Regions from separate parts of the Mesorhizobium sp. P2_E7 genome, predicted to be linked through region 1. Evidence: riboswitches for the same ligand, from Rfam matches in the RefSeq annotation. Region 1 holds a riboswitch; each other region holds the start of a gene.
The links. Region 1 has a riboswitch for cobalamin ahead of AC1DYC_RS09515 (CbtB domain-containing protein). Riboswitches for the same ligand answer to the same signal wherever they lie in the genome.
Positions count from the first base shown of each region.

Region 2: another riboswitch for cobalamin. It lies ahead of AC1DYC_RS02870 (DUF1636 family protein); the one in region 1 lies ahead of AC1DYC_RS09515 (CbtB domain-containing protein).
Region 3: another riboswitch for cobalamin. It lies ahead of AC1DYC_RS24105 (aromatic ring-hydroxylating oxygenase subunit alpha); the one in region 1 lies ahead of AC1DYC_RS09515 (CbtB domain-containing protein).

Region 1 covers NZ_JBFUER010000001.1:1,874,579-1,882,301, forward strand. The annotation lists gene cbiB (adenosylcobinamide-phosphate synthase CbiB) at 1-814, shown strand, start outside; gene cobO (cob(I)yrinic acid a,c-diamide adenosyltransferase) at 1,173-1,787, opposite strand; gene cobU (bifunctional adenosylcobinamide kinase/adenosylcobinamide-phosphate guanylyltransferase) at 1,788-2,303, opposite strand; partial or broken gene AC1DYC_RS09510 (CbtA family protein) at 2,322-2,963, opposite strand; gene AC1DYC_RS09515 (CbtB domain-containing protein) at 2,979-3,158, opposite strand; cobalamin riboswitch at 3,195-3,389, opposite strand; gene AC1DYC_RS09520 (gamma-glutamylcyclotransferase) at 3,457-4,134, opposite strand; gene AC1DYC_RS09525 (aromatic ring-hydroxylating oxygenase subunit alpha) at 4,271-5,434, shown strand; gene AC1DYC_RS09530 (acetyltransferase domain-containing protein) at 5,625-6,620, shown strand; gene AC1DYC_RS09535 (methyltransferase family protein) at 6,617-7,123, shown strand; gene AC1DYC_RS09540 (MerR family transcriptional regulator) at 7,437-7,723, opposite strand, start outside.
Region 2 covers NZ_JBFUER010000001.1:550,950-558,672, forward strand. The annotation lists gene AC1DYC_RS02855 (MFS transporter) at 1-260, shown strand, start outside; gene AC1DYC_RS02860 (bifunctional helix-turn-helix transcriptional regulator/GNAT family N-acetyltransferase) at 372-1,307, shown strand; gene AC1DYC_RS02865 (GyrI-like domain-containing protein) at 1,312-2,145, opposite strand; cobalamin riboswitch at 2,452-2,657, shown strand; gene AC1DYC_RS02870 (DUF1636 family protein) at 2,682-3,140, shown strand; gene AC1DYC_RS02875 (ABC transporter ATP-binding protein) at 3,137-3,925, shown strand; gene AC1DYC_RS02880 (ABC transporter substrate-binding protein) at 3,964-4,911, shown strand; gene AC1DYC_RS02885 (FecCD family ABC transporter permease) at 5,003-5,989, shown strand; gene AC1DYC_RS02890 (MarR family winged helix-turn-helix transcriptional regulator) at 6,103-6,573, shown strand; gene AC1DYC_RS02895 (HlyD family secretion protein) at 6,570-7,723, shown strand, end outside.
Region 3 covers NZ_JBFUER010000005.1:240,342-248,064, forward strand. The annotation lists gene AC1DYC_RS24095 (FAD-binding oxidoreductase) at 1-428, shown strand, start outside; gene AC1DYC_RS24100 (FAD-binding oxidoreductase) at 443-1,543, opposite strand; gene AC1DYC_RS24105 (aromatic ring-hydroxylating oxygenase subunit alpha) at 1,566-2,813, opposite strand; cobalamin riboswitch at 2,930-3,132, opposite strand; gene AC1DYC_RS24110 (DUF680 domain-containing protein) at 3,634-3,837, shown strand; gene AC1DYC_RS24115 (DUF680 domain-containing protein) at 3,918-4,121, shown strand; gene AC1DYC_RS24120 (DUF680 domain-containing protein) at 4,250-4,489, shown strand; gene AC1DYC_RS24125 (ABC transporter ATP-binding protein) at 4,567-5,679, opposite strand; gene bglA (beta-galactosidase BglA) at 5,745-7,409, opposite strand; gene AC1DYC_RS24135 (carbohydrate ABC transporter permease) at 7,415-7,723, opposite strand, start outside.

The DNA of each region.
Region 1 (7,723 bases):
CCGCCAAGGCAAGACCGCTTTGCTTGTCATCGTGCTGGTGCCGGCGGCAATCGCCTTCCTCGTGCAACTCCTGCTCTGGCAGCTCTTTCCTGCCGGGATGATCCTCACCGCGATTCTCGCCTCGTCGCTGCTGTCGCAGAAGAGCCTCACCGAGCATGTCGAGGCGGTCGCCGATGCGCTGGACACTGGCGGACTGGCGCTCGGCCGCATTGCCGTTGCCCGCATTGTCGGCCGCGATCCCGAAAAGCTCGACCACGCCGGCGTCAGCCGCGCCGCGATCGAAAGTCTGGCCGAGAATTTCTCCGACGGCATCGTCGCACCTGCCTTCTGGACGGGCGTCTGCGGGCTGGCCGGCGGCGTCGCCTACAAGGCCGCCAACACCGCCGATTCGATGATCGGCCACCGCACACCGCGCCATGAGGCCTTTGGCCGCGCCGCGGCACTTTTCGACGACTGGATCAACCTGCCGGCCTCGCGGCTGACGGCACTGCTGATCGTTGCCGCGGCCTTTCTTGTCCGCGATGCCGACCCTCGCAACGCTTGGCAAGCCGCGCGTCGCGACGCCAAAAAACACCGTTCGCCCAATGCCGGCTGGCCCGAGGCGGCAATGGCCGGCGCGCTCGGCCTGGCACTTGCCGGCCCGCGCAGCTATGGCGGCGTTGTCGTCGAGGATGCGTTCATGGGCGAAGGCGGTCGCCGCGAAGCCGAGAGCCTCGACATCAGGCGGGCACTGAAACTGTATCAGGTAGCGGACTATCTGCTGATCGGGCTGTTCGGCTTGCTCTCGGCGATCCTGATCGCGGTGACGTTCTGAGATCTAGGCCTCGCCCGTTCTTCACCCTCCCCATGTGACTGGCGTGACTGATCGGCCCGAGGCTTGATTGCCACGTGGTTCCCCCAATCCGTCGCTGCTTCGCAGCGCCACCTTTCCCCCTCCGGAGGGAAAGGAAGGGAGCGTTGCTGGACGAGCATTGGTCGCAAAAAACTTGGCGCCTTTCCTCTACCCCGTCGATCGGGGGAGAGGTGGCTCGGCGAAGCCGAGACGGAGTGGGGGTCGACCAGCGCAGCATAAGGCAATGCATACGCCAAGCTGCCATGCACACTATGGCCAAAGATCAGCCGCTTGGAAATGTATGCAGGCCGTAGCCCATGTGGGGAGAGTAAAAGACCCTTTAAAACTCAATCCCCTGCTGCGCCTTAACGCCCGCAGAAAAATGATGCTTGGTCACGCCCATCTCCGTGACAAGATCGGCCGCCTCGACCAGCGCCGGCTTGGCGTTGCGGCCGGTGACCACGACATGCAGGCCTTCGCGCCGCGCTTTCAGCGCCGCCACCACTCCGTCGAGATCGAGATAGTCGTAGCGTAGCGCAATGTTGAGTTCGTCGAGCACGACAAGGCTGATCGAGGGATCGGCGATCAACTCCAGCGCTTTGGCCCAGGCTGCCTCGGCCGCCGCAATGTCGCGCTTCAAATCCTGCGTTTCCCAGGTGAAACCTTCGCCCATCGTGTGCCAGACGAGGCGGTCGCCAAACGCGGCGAAGGCATCTTTTTCGCCGGTGTGCCATTTGCCCTTGATGAACTGGACGACGCCGACGCGCTTGCCATAGCCGAGCATGCGCAGCGCCAGGCCGAAGGCAGCTGTGGTTTTGCCCTTGCCGGGTCCGGTGTTGACGATGAGCAGTCCCTTCTCGACCGTCTTTTCGGCAACCTCGGCGTCCTGCACCGCCTTGCGCTTGGCCATTTTGGCGCGGTGGCGTTCCTCGTCTTTTGCATCGATATCGGTCATTTATTTCACCTTGAGCGGCAGCCCGGCCACCATCAATAGCACCGTATCGGCAGTTGCCGCGACCTGCTGGTTGAGTCGGCCGGCTGCGTCGCGGAATCGGCGCGCGAGCGCATTGTCGGGCACGATGCCTTGCCCGACTTCGTTGGAGACCACGAGCCACGGCCCGCGCGGCCGCGCCAGCACGTCGGCCAGCCGCCGGCATTCTGCGTCGAGATCATGATCGGCCAGCATATGATTGGTCAGCCACAGCGTCAGGCAATCGACGAGTACGGGCTGGTTGTCCGGCAAGGCTTTGAGCGCACCGGCAAGATCGAGCGGCGCATCGATGGTCGCCCAGCCCTGGCCGCGCCGCGACCTGTGTTGCGCGATTCGCTCACGCATCTCGTCGTCATAGGCTTCGGCGGTGGCAATATAGGCCCACGGCGGCGGCAGTGCCGTCACCAGGGTTTCGGCGTGCGCGCTCTTGCCGGAGCGCGCACCCGCCACCACGAACTGGTGATGCAGGCCTTCCGGGATCGGCGTCTTGAAGCTGTCGGGCTGCGGCGCACCGACAATATGCGGGGCGACAATCAGGACGACAGCAAGGACGGTCAGCGGTGCTGAGGTGCGGAAGGCGATCAAGGCAAGGCCAATGGCGGTCGCCACAACCGTCGCCACCCACCAGATCTGGCGCGGCATCAGATCGGCCGCCGGCATTGCCGGCAGTTCCGGCGGCAGGCCGAGGCCCGGCGCCAGCGTGAACACGGCAAAGCCGGCCAGGCCCCAAAACACGCCCTGGCGCCAGTTGCCGATGCCGCCGGCGAATTCGGAAACCGCAACCAGGACCAGCGCGAAGCCGATGCCGGTGACGATATTGGCCAGCACGCTGAAGGCGAAGCGCTCGAAGCCGTCGGCCGGCGCCCAGCCTTCGTCCTCCACTGGCGCGGCTGCTTCAGCCGGTGCCGGCGCTGCGCTGCTCATGGCATTTTCCGCCGGCGCAGCGGTGCTCATGGCATTGGTGTCCGTGGCGGCGGGCGCTGCGGCATGCTCATGTTGATGGCCGCCACCGGCCTGTTCGTAGACTTCTGCCTTCAGGATGAGCGGCACGGTGGCATAGGCCTGCATGCAGGCGAGAACGACGCCGGCCACGAGCCCTGCGATCGCCGCGATAAACACGACGTTGCGAAACAGGTTCATGATGTCAGATCCTCGTCAGTGGCAGGGAAACGCCATCGAATGGCGATAGTCGTGCGCGGCATTGTGGACCGCATCGATATGCGAGAAGCCGACAACACCGACAACGAACAGGCCGAGAAATGCAGAGAGCACCAGCTGCATGAAGCGCGACTGCGAGGAGACGGAAGCGCCGAGGGAGACGGAAGCGGTATTCATATCTTGTCCTTTCGCCCTCCACCCGAGGGCATCGAAGTCAGTTCCCTGTCGCCGGCAGGTCTCCTGGCTCGCGGATCAGCGCCCTTCCCCACCTTCCCGAAGAAAAATCCTCAGTGGCTTGGAGAGGACTACCGCACACAGTTGCGGGGGCAGCCACGGCATTGGGCAACAAGTCAGCCCTCACCGCATTCCCTCTTGGTCCCTAACGGAACCGACGACATGCGTGACTATAGGCTGAAACAGCCGCATCCGGCAAACCAAATTCCGCCGGCCAACAGCGCGAATGCGCCATGCAGCGTTACGGGTTCAAGGCGGTGATCCGCTCGGCGACCAGCCGCTGAAGCCGCCACAGATGCCGGTCGTGAATGCCGCGCTCCTCCAGATTCTTCACCGTGTTGTAGAGATAGTCGGCGCCCGACCCCCAGTGCCCGCAGGATGTCGCCAGCCGCTCGACGACCTTCGCCTCGTCGAGCGGACCGGAATAGGTCAGGCCGTTGCGGTTGATGACGAAAGCCAGCGCCCTGAGTGGACCGGCCTCGCTTGCAAGCTTCAGCATGCGCGGCCGGTAGCTCGTCGGCTTCAGCGTGACTTCACGCCGGAAAAGCCGGCCCAGCTGTTCTCGCCGGTTGTCGTCGGCCAGCCGGAAGGCGACGCCTTTGCATTGTCCGCCGCTGTCGAGCGCCATCATCAGGCCGGGGCTTTGCTTGGTGCCCCGCCAGCGCGTCATGTTCATGCAAAAGGATCGGTGCCAGCCGCGCGCCAGGGCGACGCGGTCCTCGACATAATCGATTTCCGGTTTCCAGATCAGCGAGCCATAGCCGAACAGCCACAGCGGTTCGCTGTCAGGGAGCTCGGCCTGCAATTCATCCAGCAGCGCGTCATAGTCGCTGTCGTCGAGGTGCATCGCCTCCGGATCGGGTCCGGCGTCGGCGATCTCGCGCCAGCAACGCGCGACCAGCTCCGGCGTAAGCGACATCTCTCGTGCGGCCAATTTCCAAGCCCCCAATGTGACGACATGATTATGCGCCGTGCCTCAAATCGGCAATGCGGCACCCTGATTGACAAACGATTTGCCGGGGTGTCGGCTGGCGTATCCCTAGAGGAAGCCAGCCATGCAACCCAATCCGGGCCAGCGCGACCCCTATAACGGCCTGACCCAGGCCGAACCGACGCTGCCGTCCTCGGCCTATTGGGACGCCGAAGCCTACCAGCGCGATCTCGACGCCATCTGGTACAAAAGCTGGCTGCTCGTCTGCCGCGAGGCAGACCTCGCCCAGCCTTTGGCGTTCAGGACATTTCGCGTCGGCACGCAGGAAATCGTCGTGCTGCGCGACGACACCGGCGAATTGCGCGCCTTCCACAACACCTGCCGGCACCGCGGCTCGCAGCTTTGCCAGGAGAGCGAGGGCCGGCTGAAGGCGCGGCTGATCACCTGCCCCTACCACGCCTGGTCCTATTCGCTGCGCGGCGATCTCGTGCGCGTTCCCTCGAAATCGCTGCCCGACGGGTTCGACAAGGCCGACCATCCGCTTTATCGCGTGGCGCTGTCGGTGTGGCGCGGCTTCGTCTTCGTCAACCTGCAGGAGGATGCGGCCGGTTCGGCGCAGACCTCCTTCGATCCGGCATCGGGCAACCTCGGCAACTGGCCGCTGGAAGCGCTGGTTTCAGGCCATGTGCTGCGCAAGGTAATGAACTGCAACTGGAAGATTTTTTGGGAGAACTTCAACGAGTGCCTGCACTGCCCCGGCGTCCACAAGGACCTGTCGCGGCTGGTGCCGATCTACGGCCGCGGCCTGATGAGCCGCCACGACGACCCCGACTGGGTGCGCCATGCCGACAATGACGCGCCGGAGTTTTCCGGCGGCCTGCGCGCCGGCGCCGAGACATGGTCGCGCGACGGCCACGTCCATGGCCCGATCTTCTCCGGCCTGACGCCGGCCGAACGCGCGGCCGGCCAGACCTATGCCACCAGCCTGCCCTCGATGTTCATCGTCGGCCATGTCGATTATGTCCGCACCGTGCGGCTGACGCCGCTCGGCCCGGAGCAGACCGAACTCACCGCCGAATGGCTGTTCGCGCCTGAAGCGCTGGCTGAGACCGACATCGACAATGTCGTGGCCTTCGGCACCCAGGTGCTGGAGGAGGATGCCGCGATCTGCGAGATCAACCAGAAAGGCCTGCGCTCGATGCGTCACCAGGCCGGCGTGCTGATGCCGGAGGAATACGACCTGCACCGCTTCCACAACTGGGTGCGTGAGCAGCATGCGGCGCTCTGATCAAAGTGATTTTGGCGGCTGGCAATTCCTCGGCCGGTAACAGGAAACCGACCCATTCCCGGCAAAAAGCGAATTCGGTCAAAGGCTTTCCGGCTCTGGCCTAAAGCGGCGCCTGATGCAGCCGCCCGGCCTTCTTTTGTCCGGTGCAACCGTGATAGTCGTCTCTGGGGCTGAATCAGATCGCGAGACCATGAGCATCCATACCGCACCCGTTCCGGATCATCCGAAGCGCATCACAGCCATCGACATCGTGCGCGGCATCGCGCTGATCGCCATGGCCAGCTATCACTTCACCTGGGATCTCGAAAATTTCCACTACACCGATCCCGGCCTCACCGCCGTCGGCTGGTGGAAGATCTATGCGCGCTGCATCGCCTCGACCTTCCTGTTCCTGGCCGGCGTCAGCCTGTTTCTCGCCCATGGCAAGCAGATCCGCTGGAACGGCTTCTGGAAGCGCTTTGCCATGGTTGCCGTGGCGGCGGCTGCCATATCGGCGGTCACGTATTTCATCACGCCGGACAGCTTCATCTTCTTCGGCATATTGCACGAGATCGCGCTGGCCAGCCTGCTCGGCCTGCTGTTCCTGCGGCTGCCGGCGCTGCTGACGCTGGTCGTGGCGGCAATCGTGATCGCAGCGCCCATCTACCTCAGGTCCGAAGCCTTCGACCATCAGGCGCTGTGGTGGGTCGGCCTGTCGGCGATCAACCCGCGCTCCAACGACTATGTGCCGCTGTTTCCCTGGTTTGGCGCGGTGCTTGTCGGCATCGCGGCGGCGAAGCTTGCCTCCACCAGCGGCGTGCTGGCGCGGCTGGCGACGCTCGCGCCCGGACGCTGGGCCAAGCCGCTCGTCTTCATCGGCCGCCACAGCCTGGCTTTCTACCTGATCCACCAGCCGCTGCTGTTCGGCTGTGTCTGGCTGTTCTCGCAGATCGCGCCGGCGCCGGTCGAGACAAGGGAAGTGGTCTTCCTCAAGGAATGCCAGGTCTCTTGCGAACAGCAGCGCGACACGGCGTTCTGCGCCAGCTATTGTGTGTGCATGCTGGACACACTGCAAGGCGAGGCAGCATTCGACCGGCTCTACAATGGCGACCAGACCCCGGAGTTCAAGGCGCATCTGAGCGACCTCGCCGGCATCTGCACCGCCAAAACGGAGGAGAGCCCGATGACGCAGGGAGGGCAACAATGACCGACAAGCTGCCAAAAGGCGGACTGGCAAAACCTGAGCTGGCAAAATCCGGGCTGATCCCCTGGCCGCCGCTGATCTACTGCGCCGCCATCGCCATCAGCATCGTGCTTGGCTTCTTGTATCCTCTGCCCTGGATCGGCGATCTCCTTGGCGACCTTCTGTTCGCGGCCGGCTTCGTGGTGCTGTTTGCCGTCGCCGCCCTCTGGTTCACCGCCATCCGCGCCATGACGCGGGCCAAAACGACGATGAACCCCAACGGCGTGCCGGAGCATCTGGTGACGTCAGGCCCGTTCGGCGTCACCCGCAATCCGATGTATCTCGCCAACACCCTGCTGCTGATCGGCGCCGCCTTTGTTTCGGGGATCGTCTGGTTCCTGCCGCTGGCCCTGATTGCCGCCTTCGCCACCCAGAAGGTCGCGATTGAGAGCGAGGAAAAAGTGCTGGCGGCCAAATTCGGCAAGAAATACCGCGACTACGCCAAACGGGTCAGGCGCTGGATCTGAGGCGGCGCGTGGTCGCCGGCAGGAGTCGCATGCCTTGGCGATTGGCAGACACGCCCGTCTCTTCGTCATCCACGGGCGGAGCAAGGAGCGCAGCGACGCAGCGCAGGCCCGAGGATCCATGCCGCGACTTCTAAGCACCGCCACGGTCCAGAATTCTGCACCGCGGCACTCCCCGGCCAAACATCACGGAATGGATTCTAGGGTCTACGCGACGGAGCTTCGCTCCTGCTCCGCCCTAGAATGACGAAGTTTGGACGGCTCCGGCTAATCGCGAACGTTTGCGACAGGCGCGCTCAAACGTGCGATGGTCAGCTCAGGTATTAACCCCGAGTTCCACCAGCCGCTCGACACACGACTCCTCCGCCTGGTCGAGTTCCGCCAGCGTCTCTTCCAGATCGCGCCGCTTCTGCCTCAGATCCTCGCGCTTTTCCTCGATGCGCTTGATCATCAGGTTGAGTTGACCGACCTCGCCGGGCGGCTCCTTGTACATCTGGATGATTTCGCGGATCTCGTTGATCGAGAAGCCTAGCCGTTTTCCGCGCATGATCTGGCGGATCAGATGCCGGTCCGACGGGCGAAACAGCCTTGTGCGGCCGCGCC
Region 2 (7,723 bases), 1.3 Mb from region 1:
TGGTCATGGGCTTCATCCTTCTGTTCATCGTGCCCTATCAGATCCGCTTGGCGATCACCGCCGACGAGACGCGCACGGCCGTGCTTCTGGTGCCGGCTGCCCAGCTCTTCGGCCTGGCGATCGGGCCGATCGCGGCATCGCTGCTGATCGACGGCAAGGATTTTAGGCCGGTGCCGGAGTTCGCCGCCGTGAGTGCCGCGGCCAGCGTCGTACTGCTCGGCCTGTTCATCCTGGTCGCGCGCCGCCGCGCCATCGCCTGACCGAACCACTCTTCCCGAAGACGCGATGGCGTGAGCGTCCAGCCGGTCGTTGCAAGGATACTTGACTAAGTCAAATAAATGATTGATCGTTCTCGGGCAGGAGGCTGGCCCATGACGATCCATCATCAACCCGGCAAGGAGCGCATCGACGCGGTGCGAGCCTTCAACCGCTTCTACACCCGCCAGATCGGCCTGCTCGACGAAGGCCTGCTGAAAAGCGCCTTCTCGCTGACCGAGGCGCGGGTGCTTTACGAACTGGCGCATCGCGATGGCCTGACCGCCACCGATCTCATTCGCGATCTCGGCCTCGACGCCGGCTATGTCAGCCGGCTCCTGAAGAAGTTCGAGCACTTGCAGCTGATTTCGCGAACGGCGCTGGCATCCGATGCGCGGCAATCGTCGATCACGCTGACGCCGGCGGGGCGAGAGGCCTTCGCGCCGCTGAACCGCGGTTCGCACGACCAGGTCGCGGCCTTGCTGGAGCGGCTTCCCGCTGCCGAACAGGACCGGCTGGTCAAGGCCATGCAGACGGTGCAGCAGCTCCTGGGCGAAAGCCCGGAGCCCAGAGTCCCCTACATGCTGCGGCCGTTGCAGGTCGGCGACATCGGCTGGATCGTGCGTCGCCAGGGACAGATCTACGCACAGGACTATGGCTGGGACGAAACCTATGAGGCGCTGGTCGCCGAAATCCTCGGCGCGTTCGTCAAATCCTTCGATGCAAAATGGGAGCGCAGCTGGATCGCCGAGCGGCAAGGCGAGGTGGTCGGCTCGGTCTTCGTCGTGCGCAAGTCGGACGAGGTAGCAAAACTGCGCCTGCTCTATGTCGAGCCTTCGGCGCGTGGCCTCGGTATCGGCAAGCGGCTGGTCGAAGAGTGCATCGGCTTTGCCCGCGCCAAGGGCTACAAGACGTTGACCCTATGGACCAACGACATCCTGACCGCCGCCCGTCACATCTATGAAAATGCCGGCTTCAAGCTGGCCGACGAAGAGCGCCACCATGCCTTCGGCAAGGATCTGGTGGGCCAGAACTGGAACCTGGAGCTGTAGCGCTTCAAACTTTGATCGGTATCCAGATCTCCAGCCCGCCATTGCCACTGCGTGGATCGAACTCCGGGCCGTAGCGCTCGAATTCCGGGCCGTCGGCTATCTCATGGCCGGAGGCCGGCAGCCATTTGTTCCAGATCGTGTTGACGGTCCGGCGGATGGTCGAGATGTGCTCGGAATGGTTGAAGACGGCGTATTTCTGCGCCGGCACCCGCACGCGGGAAAGCTCCTTCGGCAGGTCGGAGAAATCCAGCACTTCGACGCCGGCGATGTAATCGAAATTGCCGGCATCGTCGCCGTTGACGCAGACGCCATAGGCGACGTCGCCGGTCTCGCCCGGGATGTTGCCGATATAGGGACCGAAGCGTTGCCACTGCATCGGAATGGCGGCGCTGGATTCGCAACTGTAGCGCTCGCCGAGGCCGGCGATGAGGAACGGCCGGCCGGCCTCGAAGCGCGGCGGCGGCAGTGAGGCGAGGAAGGACTGGTCCATCAGGATCGGCTCCACGAGGTCGAGGTTTTTGAGGCTGCCCTGCGCACGCACCAGTTCCGGCGTGGTGCCGAACTGGTCGCGGAAGGCGCGGGTGAAGGCCTCATGCGAAGCGTAGCCGGCATCGAGCGCGACCGCGAGAATGTCGGGCGCGCCGGCGGCCAGCTTGCGCGCCGCTTCGGTCAGCCGGCGCGCGCGCATATAGCCCATCACCGAACGGCCGGTGGCGGCGCCAAACGCCCGCGTCACATGAAAGCGCGACACGCCGCTGCTGTGCGCGACATCGTCGAGCGAGATCGCTTCCGGCAGATGGCTTTCGACAAACCACAGCGCTTTCTCGGTCGGGTTCATGGCTCTCCTTCTCGCATCGGCGGGCTGACACTATCCATCGCGCCGCCCGACAGTTTGATCGAAATTGCGCACTGGGCAACAATGCAGCATGCCGTGTCGATGTGGGAATCGAAACGGCACGATCCGGGGAGGGGTGTCCCGATGACAGCGACGGCTGCCGATGGCCTGAACCGATCCGGCTTTGCGTGGTGCGGCGCCTTGACAGGGCGACGGGATACCCTTTAGTTGTTATGATATTACATAACTTACCAATGCAAAGTGGAGCAACCGTCACAGAAATTCATTGCGGCGCGACCGATGGAAAACTACGCTGCGCCTCGTGATGGTCCCCGCGCCGAAAGGTCAGGGGTGAAAAGGGAACACGGTGAAATCCGCAAGGGTCGAAGCCGTGGCTGCCCCCGCAACTGTAAGCGGCGAGCAAAATCCGACAAGCCACTGGCCGGCAAGGCTGGGAAGGCAGGATGGCGCAACGACCCGCGAGCCAGGAGACCTGCCATCTCAATGAGTTGACCGGACGGGGTGTGCCGGGAGGAGACGTGGACGTCGGTCTTGTCGGCCGGCTGCCCGAACTGCCTTCCGTCGCCTATCGAGAAAGTGACGGAACGTTGGACGCCGACATCCACCGCATCATCGTGTGCACGCTCTGCCGCGATCTCGTGACCGGGATCAGGTCGGGCGAGGGCCTCTGCGCTGATCTGCGCGCCGGGCTCGCGGCTCACCATGAACCGGCTGTTGCCCAGGGCTTTTCGGTCGAGGGCGTGGCCTGCATGGCGGGTTGCTCGCGGCCGCTGACGGTCGGCTTCCAGGCACCCCGCAAGGCCGCCTACCTCTTCGGCTCCATCGATGCGCGGGCCGACGCCGGCGACCTCGTGCGATTTGCGAAACTCTACGCCTCACTTGCCGATGGCTGGTGCAATTCCGGGCAGCGTCCGGCCGGGCTGGCGGGCAAGACACTCGCCCGCATTCCGGGTTGTCCGACAACAGGTGAGCGATGAACGCGCCGCTTCTCGAAGCCAGCAAGCTGACCGCGACCGCCAACGACCGGTTGCTGGTGGATGGCGTCAGCCTGTCGATGGCCGATGGCGATCGCCTCGCCATCATCGGCCCCAATGGCGCCGGCAAGACGACGCTGTTGCGCATGCTCAGCGGCACGCTGCGGCCAAGCACGGGCGATGTGACATTTCTCGGCCGCCGGCTGGACCGGATCTCGACCGCCGAGCGCGCTCTCCACATGGCCGTCGTCGGCCAGACCGACCAGCCGGATCCCCGGCTCGGCGTGATCGATTATGTCGAACTCGGCCGGGTTCCGCATGCCGGCTTGAGGCGCCGGCACGAAGACCGCGACATCGTTGTCGACGCACTGGGCCGGACCGGGCTCTTGCCGCTCGCCGGCCGTACCATCGGCTCGCTGTCAGGCGGCGAACGCCAGCGCGCGCAATTGGCGCGCGCCATGGCCCAGCAGCCGCGCATCCTGTTCTTGGACGAACCGACCAATCACCTCGATCCGCGCGCCCGCGGCGAACTGCTCGACCTGGTCGCAGGCTTCGGCATGACTGTGGTTGCCGTGCTGCACGATCTGTCTCTGGTCGCGCCCTTCGCCACCCGGGTCGCGGTGATGAATGAGGCGCGCCTGCACGCCCTGGCCGGACCGCGCGAGGCGCTGACCCAGCACCTCATCCGCGACATCTTCGGTATCGACGTCCTGCGGCTGCGCCATCCGACCGAAGACCGCGAGCTCACCGTCTTCGAAGTTCCCAACCGTGTCTCGTCGCCATTCTGATCCAACCCATTCCAAACTCATCCAAGGAGCACCGCCCCGTGAAACGCCTCGTTCTGTCGCTTGCCGCCTCGCTGTTTGCCTCCGCCGCCTTTGCCTTCCCGGTGACCGTGGACAGTTGCGGCAAGCCGCTGACCTTCGATGCGCCGCCCAAGCGCGCCGTCATTCACGATCTCAACATGGCCGAGATGGCGTTTGCGCTGAAACTGCAGCCCTCGATCGTCGGCCTGACCGGCATTACCGGTTGGTACAAAGTCGGCCCGGAATTCAAGGCCGAGCAGGGGTCGATCCCGGAACTGGCGCCGAAATATCCGACGATGGAAAACCTCGTCGCGGTCCAGCCCGATTTCTTTTTCGCCGGCTGGTATTACGGCATGGACCCGGGCGGCGCGGTGACGCCCGACACGCTGGCGCCGCACGGTATCAAGACGCTGGTGCTGACCGAAAGCTGCGTCCACCTCGACAAGAACCGCCCCGCCGCCTCGATGGACCTGCTCTATGGCGACATCGAAAAGCTCGGCAAGATTTTTGGCAAGGAGGCTGACGCCGAGAAACTGGTCACCGACTGGAAGGCACAGCTCGCCGCCATCACCGCCAAGGTCGGCGACCGCAAGGGCACGCGCGTGTTTCTCTATGACTCGGGCGAAGACAAGCCGTTCACCGCCGGCAAGTTCGCCATCCCCAGCGCCATGATATCGGCCGCCGGCGGCGAAAACATCATGGCCGACATGAACACCAGCTGGGGCAACACCGATTGGGAAACAGTGGCGTCGCGCAACCCTGAATTTCTCATCCTGCTCGATTACCAGGATGGCGGCGGCTACAAGAAGCTGCTCGATTTCCTGAAAGCGCACCCGGCGATGAAGGAAACCGATGCGGTCAAGAACGAGCGCTTCGTGGCGCTGCGTTATGCCGAGCTGACGCCCGGGCCGGCCAACATCGAGGCCATCGAAAAGATCGCCAAGGCAATGCATCCGGAAGCGTTCTGAGCATGTCGCCCAAAAGTGCGCAGCGGTTTTGGGGCAACGACATGCTTCAACCGGGAATCTGAGCTTGCCGCACAAGGCATTTTTCCCGGTGATGATGGTGGGAGCGGTGGCAATCGCCGCTTTCGCATTGTTGTCGATCGCCTATGGCTCGACGCTGATCCCGCCGAGCGATGTCGTTGCAGCGCTTGGCCGTGCTATCGGGCTCGGCGGTCACGACGTGTCCGGCCCGGTCGGCAAGATCGTCGTCGATCTCCGTCTGCCGCGCACCATCCTGGCGATCTGCGTCGGCGCCGGTCTCGGCATCGTCGGCGCGCTGCTGCAGACGGTGACCCGCAACGACCTGGCGGATCCGTTCCTGTTCGGCCTGTCGTCGGGAGCCGCCGCCGGTGCGGTTTCCGTCATCACCGTCTTCGGCGACAGTTTTGGCATCTGGACCTTGCCGGTCGCGGCCTTCACCGGCGGCATCCTCGCCACCGGCGTCGTGCTGGTGTTGGTGGCGCGGGTCAAGGGGCAGGGGCCCGAACGGCTGATCCTTGCCGGCCTCGCCGTCTCCTTCCTGTTCACCGCGCTTACCAACTATCTGGTCTTTGCCGGCGACCAGCGCGCAGCCCATTCCGTGCTGTTCTGGACGATGGGCGGCCTTGGCCTGGCGCGCTGGGACAACATCTGGCTCGGCGCGCTGGGCGCAGGCACCATCCTTGCCTATGCGCTGTGGAACCACCGCCGGCTCGATGCATTCCTGGCCGGCGAAAATGCCGCGGAAAGCCTTGGCGTGCCGGTGGCGCGGATGCGCAGGACCACCTTTCTCGTCGCGGCGTTCTCGACGGCAATTCTTGTCTCGGTCGCCGGCGTCATCGGTTTCGTCGGCCTGATGATCCCGCATCTGTCGCGGCCTTTTGCCGGTCCCCTGCATTTGCGCCTGGTCGCCAGCTGCGCTGTGCTTGGCGCCGTGCTGCTTCTGGCAAGCGACCTGCTGGCGCGCACCTTGCTGCCGCCGCAGGAACTGCCGATCGGCATCATCACAAGTTCGGTCGGCGCCTTCTTCGTGGTCGCGATGGTCATTCGCAATCGTCATTGATGCCCGTCGGCATCACTGACAGCGATCGTATTTTCTGGCTGCCATCCCTGTTTGCCGGCTCTGGCGCAATGCGGCATCTTGAATAGTAAGCACGCTTATAATATGTATCACTAATGGTTTCCGACGGAATAGATAGACTGGGCTTTTTGATCCACGACGTGCAGCGGCTGCTGCGCAAGCGCTTCGAGACGCGCGCCAGCGGGCTTGGCCTGTCCTCGGCGCAGTGGCGGCTGATGGTGCGCGTCGCCAAGGAAGAGGGCATCAGCCAGGCGCGGCTTGCCGAACTGCTCGAAATCGAGCCAATCAGCGTTTCGCGCCTGGTCGACCGCATGGAGGAGGGCGGCTGGATCGAACGCCGCTCCGATGCCGCCGATCGCCGCGTGCGCATGATCTTCCCGACCGCCAAGGCGAGCGCCGCCTATGCCGAGGTCAAGAGCCTGGCCGGCGAAGTCTATGAGGAATCGCTGGTTGGCGTTTCGCCGGAAGATCGCCGCGTGCTGATCCGGGCGCTGGACACCATCGTGCAGAACCTTGCGGATGGCGAGACGTCGTCGCTGAAGAGTACGGAAGGGGCAGCGGCATGAATGCGGCAGCCAAGATAGACGAGAATGTGACCAAGCTCGAAGCGCAGGCCCAGCCGGTTGCCGAAGCGCCGGCACAGCCGGCCGCCGCTCCTGTCGCGGTGGCTCCGCCGGTGCAGCCCGCGCCGGTTCCGAAAAAGCCGCGCCGCCTCGGCCGCTTGCTGTTGATGGTCGTCCTGCCGGCGGCATTGGCCATTGGCGGCGGCTACGTCTGGGTGACCGGGGGCCGCTATCAGGAGACCGAAAACGCCAATTTGCAGCAGGCCAAGGTGTCGATTGCCTCGGATACGGCCGGCCGCATCGTTCAAGTCGACATTGCAGACAACCAGCTGGTCAAGCAGGGTGATGTGCTGTTTGCCATCGACCCCGAGCCCTACCGGATCGCGCTGGCGCAGGCCGACGCGGCCGTTGCGGTCGCACGCGTCGGCATCGAACAGTTGCGCGCGGCCTACAGCCAGGCGCTGGCGCAGCAAAAGTCCGACGCCAGCCAAGTCGACTACGCGCAATCGCAATATGACCGCGCCGCCGACCTTGCCCAGAAGGGCATCAACGCCAAATCCTCGCTGGACCAGGCCAAGAACGATCTCGACAAGGCAAAGCAGCAGCTGACCGTTGCCGAGCAAGGCATCATCAGCGCCAAGGCCGCTCTCGCCGGCAATCCCGATATCGAGACCGACAAGCATCCGACGGTGATGGCCGCGCTCGCCGCGCGCGACAAGGCCGCCTACGATCTGGCGCAGACCACGGTCGAGGCGCCGGCCGATGGCGTCGTCAGCCAGGCCTCGTCCTTCAAGGTTGGTCAGTATGTCGGTTCCGGCACGCCGTTGTTTGCGCTGGTCGAAACCGGCGACACCTGGATCGACGCCAATTTCAAGGAAACCCAGCTCACCCACATGAAAACAGGCCAGAAGGCCGAGATTGTGGTCGACACCTATCCGGGCCGCACGTTCGAAGCCACCGTCAAGGCGATCGGCGCCGGCACCGGCGCGGAATTCTCGCTGCTGCCGGCCCAGAACGCCACCGGCAACTGGGTGAAAGTCACGCAGCGCATTCCCGTTCGCCTGGAGCTCACCGATGCCGACGCCAAAATGGCGCTGCGCACCGGCATGAGCGCCTCGGTCACGGTGGACACCGGCGTTGCCCGCGGGTTGCC
Region 3 (7,723 bases), on a different contig from region 1:
GCCATTTCGTCTGGTCCGACAGCGATGGTGGGCCGCTGCTTCTGGTCGGCGGCGGCTCCGGCGTGGTGCCGCTGATGGCGATGGTGCGTCACCGGACCTTGCGCAAATCGGCGGTGCCGGTCGCACTGATGTTTTCGGTGCGGGTCTGGGACGAGGTGATCTTTCGCGACGAGTTGATCGGCCTCGACGACCGCCGCGACGGTTTCGACCTGGTGCTGACGCTGACGCGCGAGGCCGCACGGCGCCCGTCCGACTATTCAAGGCGCATCGACACGGCAATGGTCATGCAGGCGCTGGCGCGGCTGCCGCAGCCGCCGGCGCTCGCCTTTGTCTGCGGCTCGAACGCCTTCGTCTCGGCCGCCGCCCAGGCGCTGATCGACGCCGGCATGTCAGCCGACATCATCCGCACCGAGCGTTACGGCGTCTGAGTAGGCGCCGCCGCTCAGGCCTCGATTTCGAGCGCCGACAGCGGTTTCGAGCAGCAGGCAAGAATGAAGCCGTCATCGATCTCGTGGTCGAGAATGCCGCCATTGTGACTCATTTCGACAGCGCCGGAGACCTTCTTCACCTTGCAGGTGCCGCACAGGCCGAACTCGCAAGCAGCTGGAATCCGCACGCCCGAGCTGCGCGCCGTCTGCAGCACGGTCTGGCCGGCGACGCAGTCGGCGTCAACCTCCGAAAGCGAGAAGCGGATCGGCGTCACGGCCTCGACAGGAGCAGCAGTGCCGTCTTCGGTGGGTGAGGCAAACGGCGCCGGGACTTCCTCCACCGCAGGCGCGGCAAAGCTCTCCTGATGATATTTCGTCATATCGAAGCCGGCCGCATCCAGCATGCCGCGCACGGCGCGCATGAACGGATCGGGGCCGCAGCAGAAGATCTCGCGTTCGCGGAAGTCGGGTGCCAGCAGCGGAAGCCGGATCGCGTCGATGCGGCCCATATGGCCGTACCAGCCTTCACGGCTCGAGCGTTCCTCGATCATGAAGCCGAGCGACAGGCCGGGCATATGGCCGCCAAGCAGTTCGAGTTCCTTGCGGAAGATGATCTCTTCCGCCCGCCGCGCGCAATTGACGAAGCCGACATCTGTCCACGGCGCGCAGTCGTTCAGCCAGCGCAGCATCGACATCATCGGCGTGACGCCGGAGCCGGCAGAAATGAACAGGTATTTGGCCGCCGGATGGCCGTGCAGTGAAAAGTCGCCGGCCGGCCCATAGGCCTTGACGTGCGAACCGGGCACCAGATGGTCGAACATCCAGCGTGTGCCGATGCTGCCGGCCTGTGCCTTCACCGTCACCGCGATCGAAAACGGCCGCGACGGCGAGGACGACAGCGTATAGGTGCGCATCAGCGGCCCGTCCGGTGTCGGCAGCTCCAGCGTCACGAACTGGCCCGGCTTGTAGCGGAACCAGGTCTGGTTGTCGGAGCGGAAGGTGAAGGTCTTGACGCCAGGCGCCTCGTCGCTGACGCCGATCACTTCCAGCACCTGCAGCCTGTCGTTCCATGGCGCCATCTGGTCGAGATGTCGATAGAGACCAAGATCCGTCATCGCATTCATCCTTCAACCTCTCTTAGGCGACGCTGCGCAGCGCCGGCCGGCCGCCTTCGGCAAGGCGCGGACCGATGAAGGCTGCGTACCATTCGACGAACTGGATCACGCCGCCCTCATGCAGCTCCGAATAGGGGCCTGGCTCATAGGCCGGCGACAGGATGCCGAAGGCATTTTCCTCGACGATGCGACGGTCCTGGTCGTTTGTCTCGGTCCAGACATGCGTGAGCTCTTCAAGGTTGTAGTCGACACCCTCGACCGCATCCTTGTGCACCAGCCATTTGGTCGTCACCGCGGTTTCCGTGGCGCTGATCGGCAGCACGCGGAAGGTGACGGCGTGGTCGCCGAGGATGTGGTTCCAGGTCGTCGGATAGTGGTAAAGCAGCAAGGAGCCGATGCGGTCGGTCGAGACGCTGTCGGACAGGTTCTTCTTCACCGCCCGCTTGCCGGTCATCGTGTAGCTGACCGCGTCGCGCAGCAGCGGCGCCCGGGTGGCACGGTACTGGCCGGCCGGATCGATGCGGAACTTGCTCGGCAGGCCCGCCGCCTCGCATTTCGCCCAGTGCGCCAGCATCTCCGGGTCGCTGTCGGCGCCCTGCACGCCGGTCACGGTCGGCGCTTCCGGAAATGTCTTGCACAGCTCCGGATGGTTGCCGGCGCAGTGATAGCACTCGCGGTTGTTTTCCCAGACCAGCTTCCAGTTGCCCTTCTCGATGATCGTCGACTCGAAGGCGACCTTAGCTTCATTCAGCCGGTGCGGCTTGAGGTAGGGCTCGATCATGGCGCGCATCGGCGCGAAGTCTGCAGGTTCTTTCGCCAAGCAGATGAAGATGTAGCCGGCCACACTTTCGCAGGCGACCGGCTTCAGGCCGAACTGGCTCTTGTCGAAACCCTCGGCCATCTGGCGGGCAAACAGCAGTCGGCCATCGAGTTCGTAGGTCCACTGGTGATAGGGGCAGACGAGCTTTGCCGCCGTGCCTTTCTCGGTGTTGCAGACGCGGCTGCCGCGATGGCGGCAGGAATTGTGAAAGGCGTTGATGTTGCCCTTCTGGTCGCGGACCAGCACCACCGGATAGTCGCCGATCTGCACGGTGATATAACTGCCGGGCTTCGGCAGCTCGCAATCATGGCCGATGAACAGCCAGTCGCGATACCAGATCAGCTCCATGTCGAGCTTGAAATAGTCCGGGTCGGTGTAGAAGGGCTGTTCGAGCGAAAAGCCTTGCTTGCGGCCGTTCAAGAGCCTCAGCATATCGTTGCGCGCATCCATAGTTCTGTCCTCGTGGTTTAAGGACTGAACTTGGTGGTGATGGAGGAAGGATCGGTCGCAGGCCGGCAACACGCCGGCATGCGCTATCCACCTCTTGACCGCCCACCGCGATCAGTCGAGTTCAAGCATCTCGGGCTGGTTTCCGGGCTCTGGAGTTGTCCTTGCGGACCATCGCGACACCTTCCCAGGCTTCTTGCCCAGTGGTCTCCCGTTGCGACTTGAACTCCACCACCGTTGCGGGGGCAGCGCCGGATTCTGACCGGCTTCCCAATTCTCCGCTCCGTCGTCACGAAGCGGCACCTGAGATGGGATCATCTAATCACGGCAATGATCGCGACATCGGCATGAAAGCGACATCGTCTCCATGCGGCGCGACACGCGCGACAAACGCGGGCGGCCGACGATCGTGGCGCTGACGGCGTTGTTTCGGGACGGATCGCGGCCATCGCACATCACCTCGAATCAGACTGCCGACTAAGGAAAAACACGTCAACAGTATCGAAAAGTGACTATTAGCAGTTTCTAAAATCGAACCGAACGGTTCGTTTCTGTTGACAATGCGTGCAGGACGGTGTGAACGCTGACGCCCGGACACACTCGGTGAGCCGGAGGACATGGTCGCATAAGCCTTTGTATTACTTACACAAGGTGAGATGGTGGGCATGCTTATGAAAATTACAAGAGGTGAAATCATGGCCCAGCCGGAACAACTTCGTGATTGGAAACCAGCCTATGGCTTTCCCACATCGGGGCTGTCCGAACGACGCGAATTGCTCCCACCACACGCCGCTAGACGGACAGCAAAACTGGAGTACTAAAAATGAAAAAGATCATCCTTACTGCCGCCGCCGTTTTGGCCATCACCGGCAGCGCCTTCGCTGGCAGCGACAATTATGGTTCCAATGGTGCGAACCAGCCCGCTGCCGCGGTTGACAGCTCGTATACGGCTTCCATTCAGAAGTCGGCGCCCGCTGACAAGCAGCCCGTCGTTCAGGGCAGCGACCGCAACCTCTTCGGCCGTTAACAGCTGATCCCGATCCAAACAAAAGCGTGGCGGCCTGTCCGTCGCTGTTGGGATCTCGAAGATATTCAGGAGTATTTAAAATGAAAAAGATCATTCTTGGTGCCGCCGCCGTTCTGGCCGTTTCCGGCAGCGCTTTCGCCGCCAGTGACCACTATGGTTCGAACGGCGCCAACCAGCCTGCGGTTACGTCGACCGACAGTGGCCAGACGGCTTCGGTTGCGAAGTCGGATTCGGCTTCTCAGGCCCCTGCACAGGGCGCCGACCGTAACCTCTTCGGCCGCTAACAGCCGATCGATCGGGGTCTGACCTCAGAGGTTTTCGGAAAAACGATACCAGTCGAACATCGAACAAGCCGCAGAGCGGCGGGATCACCAGCCGCTCTGCCACGTGATGAAAATTCAGGAGACTTGATATGAAGAAGATCGCTCTTGCTGCCGCTGCGCTTTTGGTTGCCGCCGGCAGTGCCTATGCCGGCAATGACAATGTCGGCTCTAGCGCCGTCGACAACCAGGCGACCGTCAACGTCGACAATACCCGGACGTCGTCGGTACCGAACACCGGTTCGCCGGTCTACCAGCTGTTGAACTCGTCGGGCGACGTACAGAAGTCCGCCCCGCAGGGCAGCGACCGGAACCTCTTCGGCAACCGCTAACAGCCGAAGTTTCCAAAGAAAGAGCGGCGGGCCTGGCCCGCCGCTCTTTTTTCATGCCCGATAGGACGCGCCGGCCCTCAGGCCGCCTTCACTTCCAATGGCTTGAGCGAGAAGGAATGCCCCTCGGCATCGAAGATGTGGAGGTCGCCGGCGTCCGCCGTCAGCCGCAGCTTTGCCCCGCGCTTGACCTCGACATTGCCGGGTAGCTTGGTCACCAGCGGCAGGTCAGCGCGGCCGATGTCGACATAGACCAGCTGGACCTCGCCCAGCTGCTCGACATAGTCCACCACACCTTCGAAAAGATACTCCGTGCCGGTGGCGACCGACAAATCCTCCGGCCGCACACCGAAGCTGACAGCCGCGCCCTTGGCGGACGCCGGCGTCGCGATCGGCACCGTCGCCTTGCGGCCGCCGACATGGCTGACGATGGTCGGATCGCCGGTCTTGTCGATGGTCGCCGGCAGGATGTTCATGGCCGGCGAGCCGATGAACTGGGCGACGAACAGGTTGCCCGGCTTCTTGTAGAGGTCCATCGGTGTGCCGACCTGCTCGATATGGCCGTCCTTCAGCACCACGATGCGGTCGGCCAGCGTCATCGCTTCGACCTGGTCGTGGGTGACGTAGATCATCGTCGTGTTGGGCATCGATTCCTTGAGTTTGGCGATCTCGATGCGGGTGGCGACGCGCAGTGCGGCGTCGAGGTTCGACAGCGGCTCGTCGAACAGGAACACTTTCGGGTTGCGCACGATGGCGCGGCCGATGGCGACGCGCTGGCGCTGGCCGCCCGACATCGCCTTGGGCAGACGGTCGAGATATTTGGTCAGCTGCAGGATTTCCGCGGCCTGCCGCACCCTTTTGTCGATCTCGGCCTTGCTTTCCTTGCCGATCTTCATCGAGAACGCCATGTTGTCGTAGACGGTCATGTGCGGATAGAGCGCGTAGGACTGGAACACCATGGCGATGCCGCGCTTCGAAGGCGGCACATCGTTCACCACCTCGCCGGCGATCTTCAGCTCGCCGGAGGTGATCTCCTCAAGCCCGGCGATGGACCGCAGCAAGGTCGACTTGCCGCAGCCCGACGGACCGACGAAGACGATGAACTCGCCCGACTTTATGTCGAGGTCGATGCCATGGAGAATGTGCAGATTGCCGTATGATTTCTTCACCTGTCTCAGCGTGACATCGGCCATGATTTCCTCCCAGTGATTTCCCTAGAGAACCCAGATTTCCTCAAGAAATTCCGTTTCGTCAAAACTCAGTCGATACGCCCGAACCAGGCGCCGTAGCCGCCGAGGCGGATGGAGCCTGTGCCGGATTGTGCCGAAAAACCGTGTCCGGCCAAGGGTTTTAGCGCCTGGCCGCCGAGATCGACTTCGGCCGGCCTGCTGCCCAGATTGAAGACGCAGACGATCTGCTCATTGCCCTCGCGGCGGGTGAAGGCGACGGTGTTGCCCTCGCTTTCGATGAACTCGATGTCGCCTTTGGCCAGCGCCGGATGCTGGCGGCGGAAGCCGAGAAAGCGCCGGTAGTGCTCGAGCAGCGAGGCGGCGTCGCCCTGCTGCACGTTGACCGCTTGCGACAAATGCTTGCCCGGCACCGGCAGCCAGGGCTTGGCCGTCGAGAAGCCGGCATTGCTGGCGGTCGCGTCCCACACCATCGGCGTGCGGCAGCCGTCGCGGCCCTTGAATTCGGGCCAGAAGCGGATTCCGTAGGGGTCCTGCAGATCCTCGAACTTAAGCTCGGCTTCGCCCAGCCCAAGCTCCTCGCCCTGATAGAGGCAGACCGAGCCGCGCAGCGACATCAGCAGCGCCGAGATCACCTTGAGATAGGCGGCCGGATCGGCCTCATCGGCGGCCCAGCGCGAAGCCGGACGCATCACGTCATGATTGGAGAAGGCCCAGCATGACCAGCCGTCGCTGGCGACCTTGCCGAAGGCTTCCAGCACTTGGCGCACCTTGCCGGCGCTGATCTTTTCCGGCGCCAGGAAATCGAAGGAATAGCACATGTGGACGCGCTTGCCGCCGGCCGTGTAGGCGGCGACCACTTCCAGCCCGCGCTGCGAATCGCCGACTTCGCCGACGGCGGCGGTCGCCGGATATTCATCGAGCAGCGCCCGGAACCGTTCGAGAAAGGCAAGGTTCTCCGGCCGGCTCTTGTCGTAGATGTGGTCCTGGTAGTTGTAGGGATTGACCGCCGGTGCGGTCTGGTCGTTGCGCTCTTCCGGCGGCAGCGGCGGATTGTTCTCCAGGCCCTGGCTGTGGAAATAGAAATTGATGGTGTCGAGGCGGAAGCCGTCGACGCCACGCTCCAGCCAGAACCGGGTGACGTCGAGCAGCGCGTCCTGGACTTGCCTGTTGTGGAAGTTGAGGTCCGGCTGCTCGGACAGGAAATTGTGCAGATAATATTGCTGGCGGCTGGTGTCCCACTGCCAGGCTGAGCCGCCGAAGATCGACAACCAGTTGTTGGGCGGCGTGCCGTCCGGCCGGGCGTCGGCCCAGACATACCAGTCGGCCTTCGGGTTGCTTCGGTTGGCGCGGCTTTCCTTGAACCATGGATGGATGTCGGCGGTGTGCGACAACACTTCGTCGATCATCACCTTGAGGCCGAGGTGATGGGCTTCCGCAACCAGCACGTCGAAATCGGCGAGCGTTCCGAACATCGGGTCGACGTCGCAATAGTCCGAGACGTCGTAGCCGAAATCCTTCATCGGCGACTTGAAGAAGGGCGAAATCCAGATGGCGTCCACACCCAGCGAAGCGATATAGGGCAGCCTCTGGATGATGCCCTTGAGATCGCCGATGCCGTCGCCATTGGAGTCCTGGTAGGAGCGCGGATAGATCTGGTAGATCACCGCGCCTCGCCACCAGTCGCGATCGACGGCGAGATCGGGTTTCGAAGTCGCCTTCAAAGCGGATTGCATCAGTCTCAACCTCCTTTGACCGAGCCGGCCAGCAGCCCGCGGACGAAATAGCGCTGCAGCGAGAAGAACACGATCAGCGGCACGATGATGGTCACGAAGGCCGATGTCGTCAGGATCTCCCAGTCGCCGCCGCGCGAACCGAGCAGCGCATTGAGCTTGGCGGTCAGCACGATCTGATCGCCCTCGGTACCGAGGAAAACCATCGCCACCAACAGATCGTTCCACACCCACAGGAACTGGAAGATGGCGAAAGAGGCCAGCACCGGGAACGACAGCGGTAGCACGATCTTGACAAAGATCTCGAAATCGCTGGC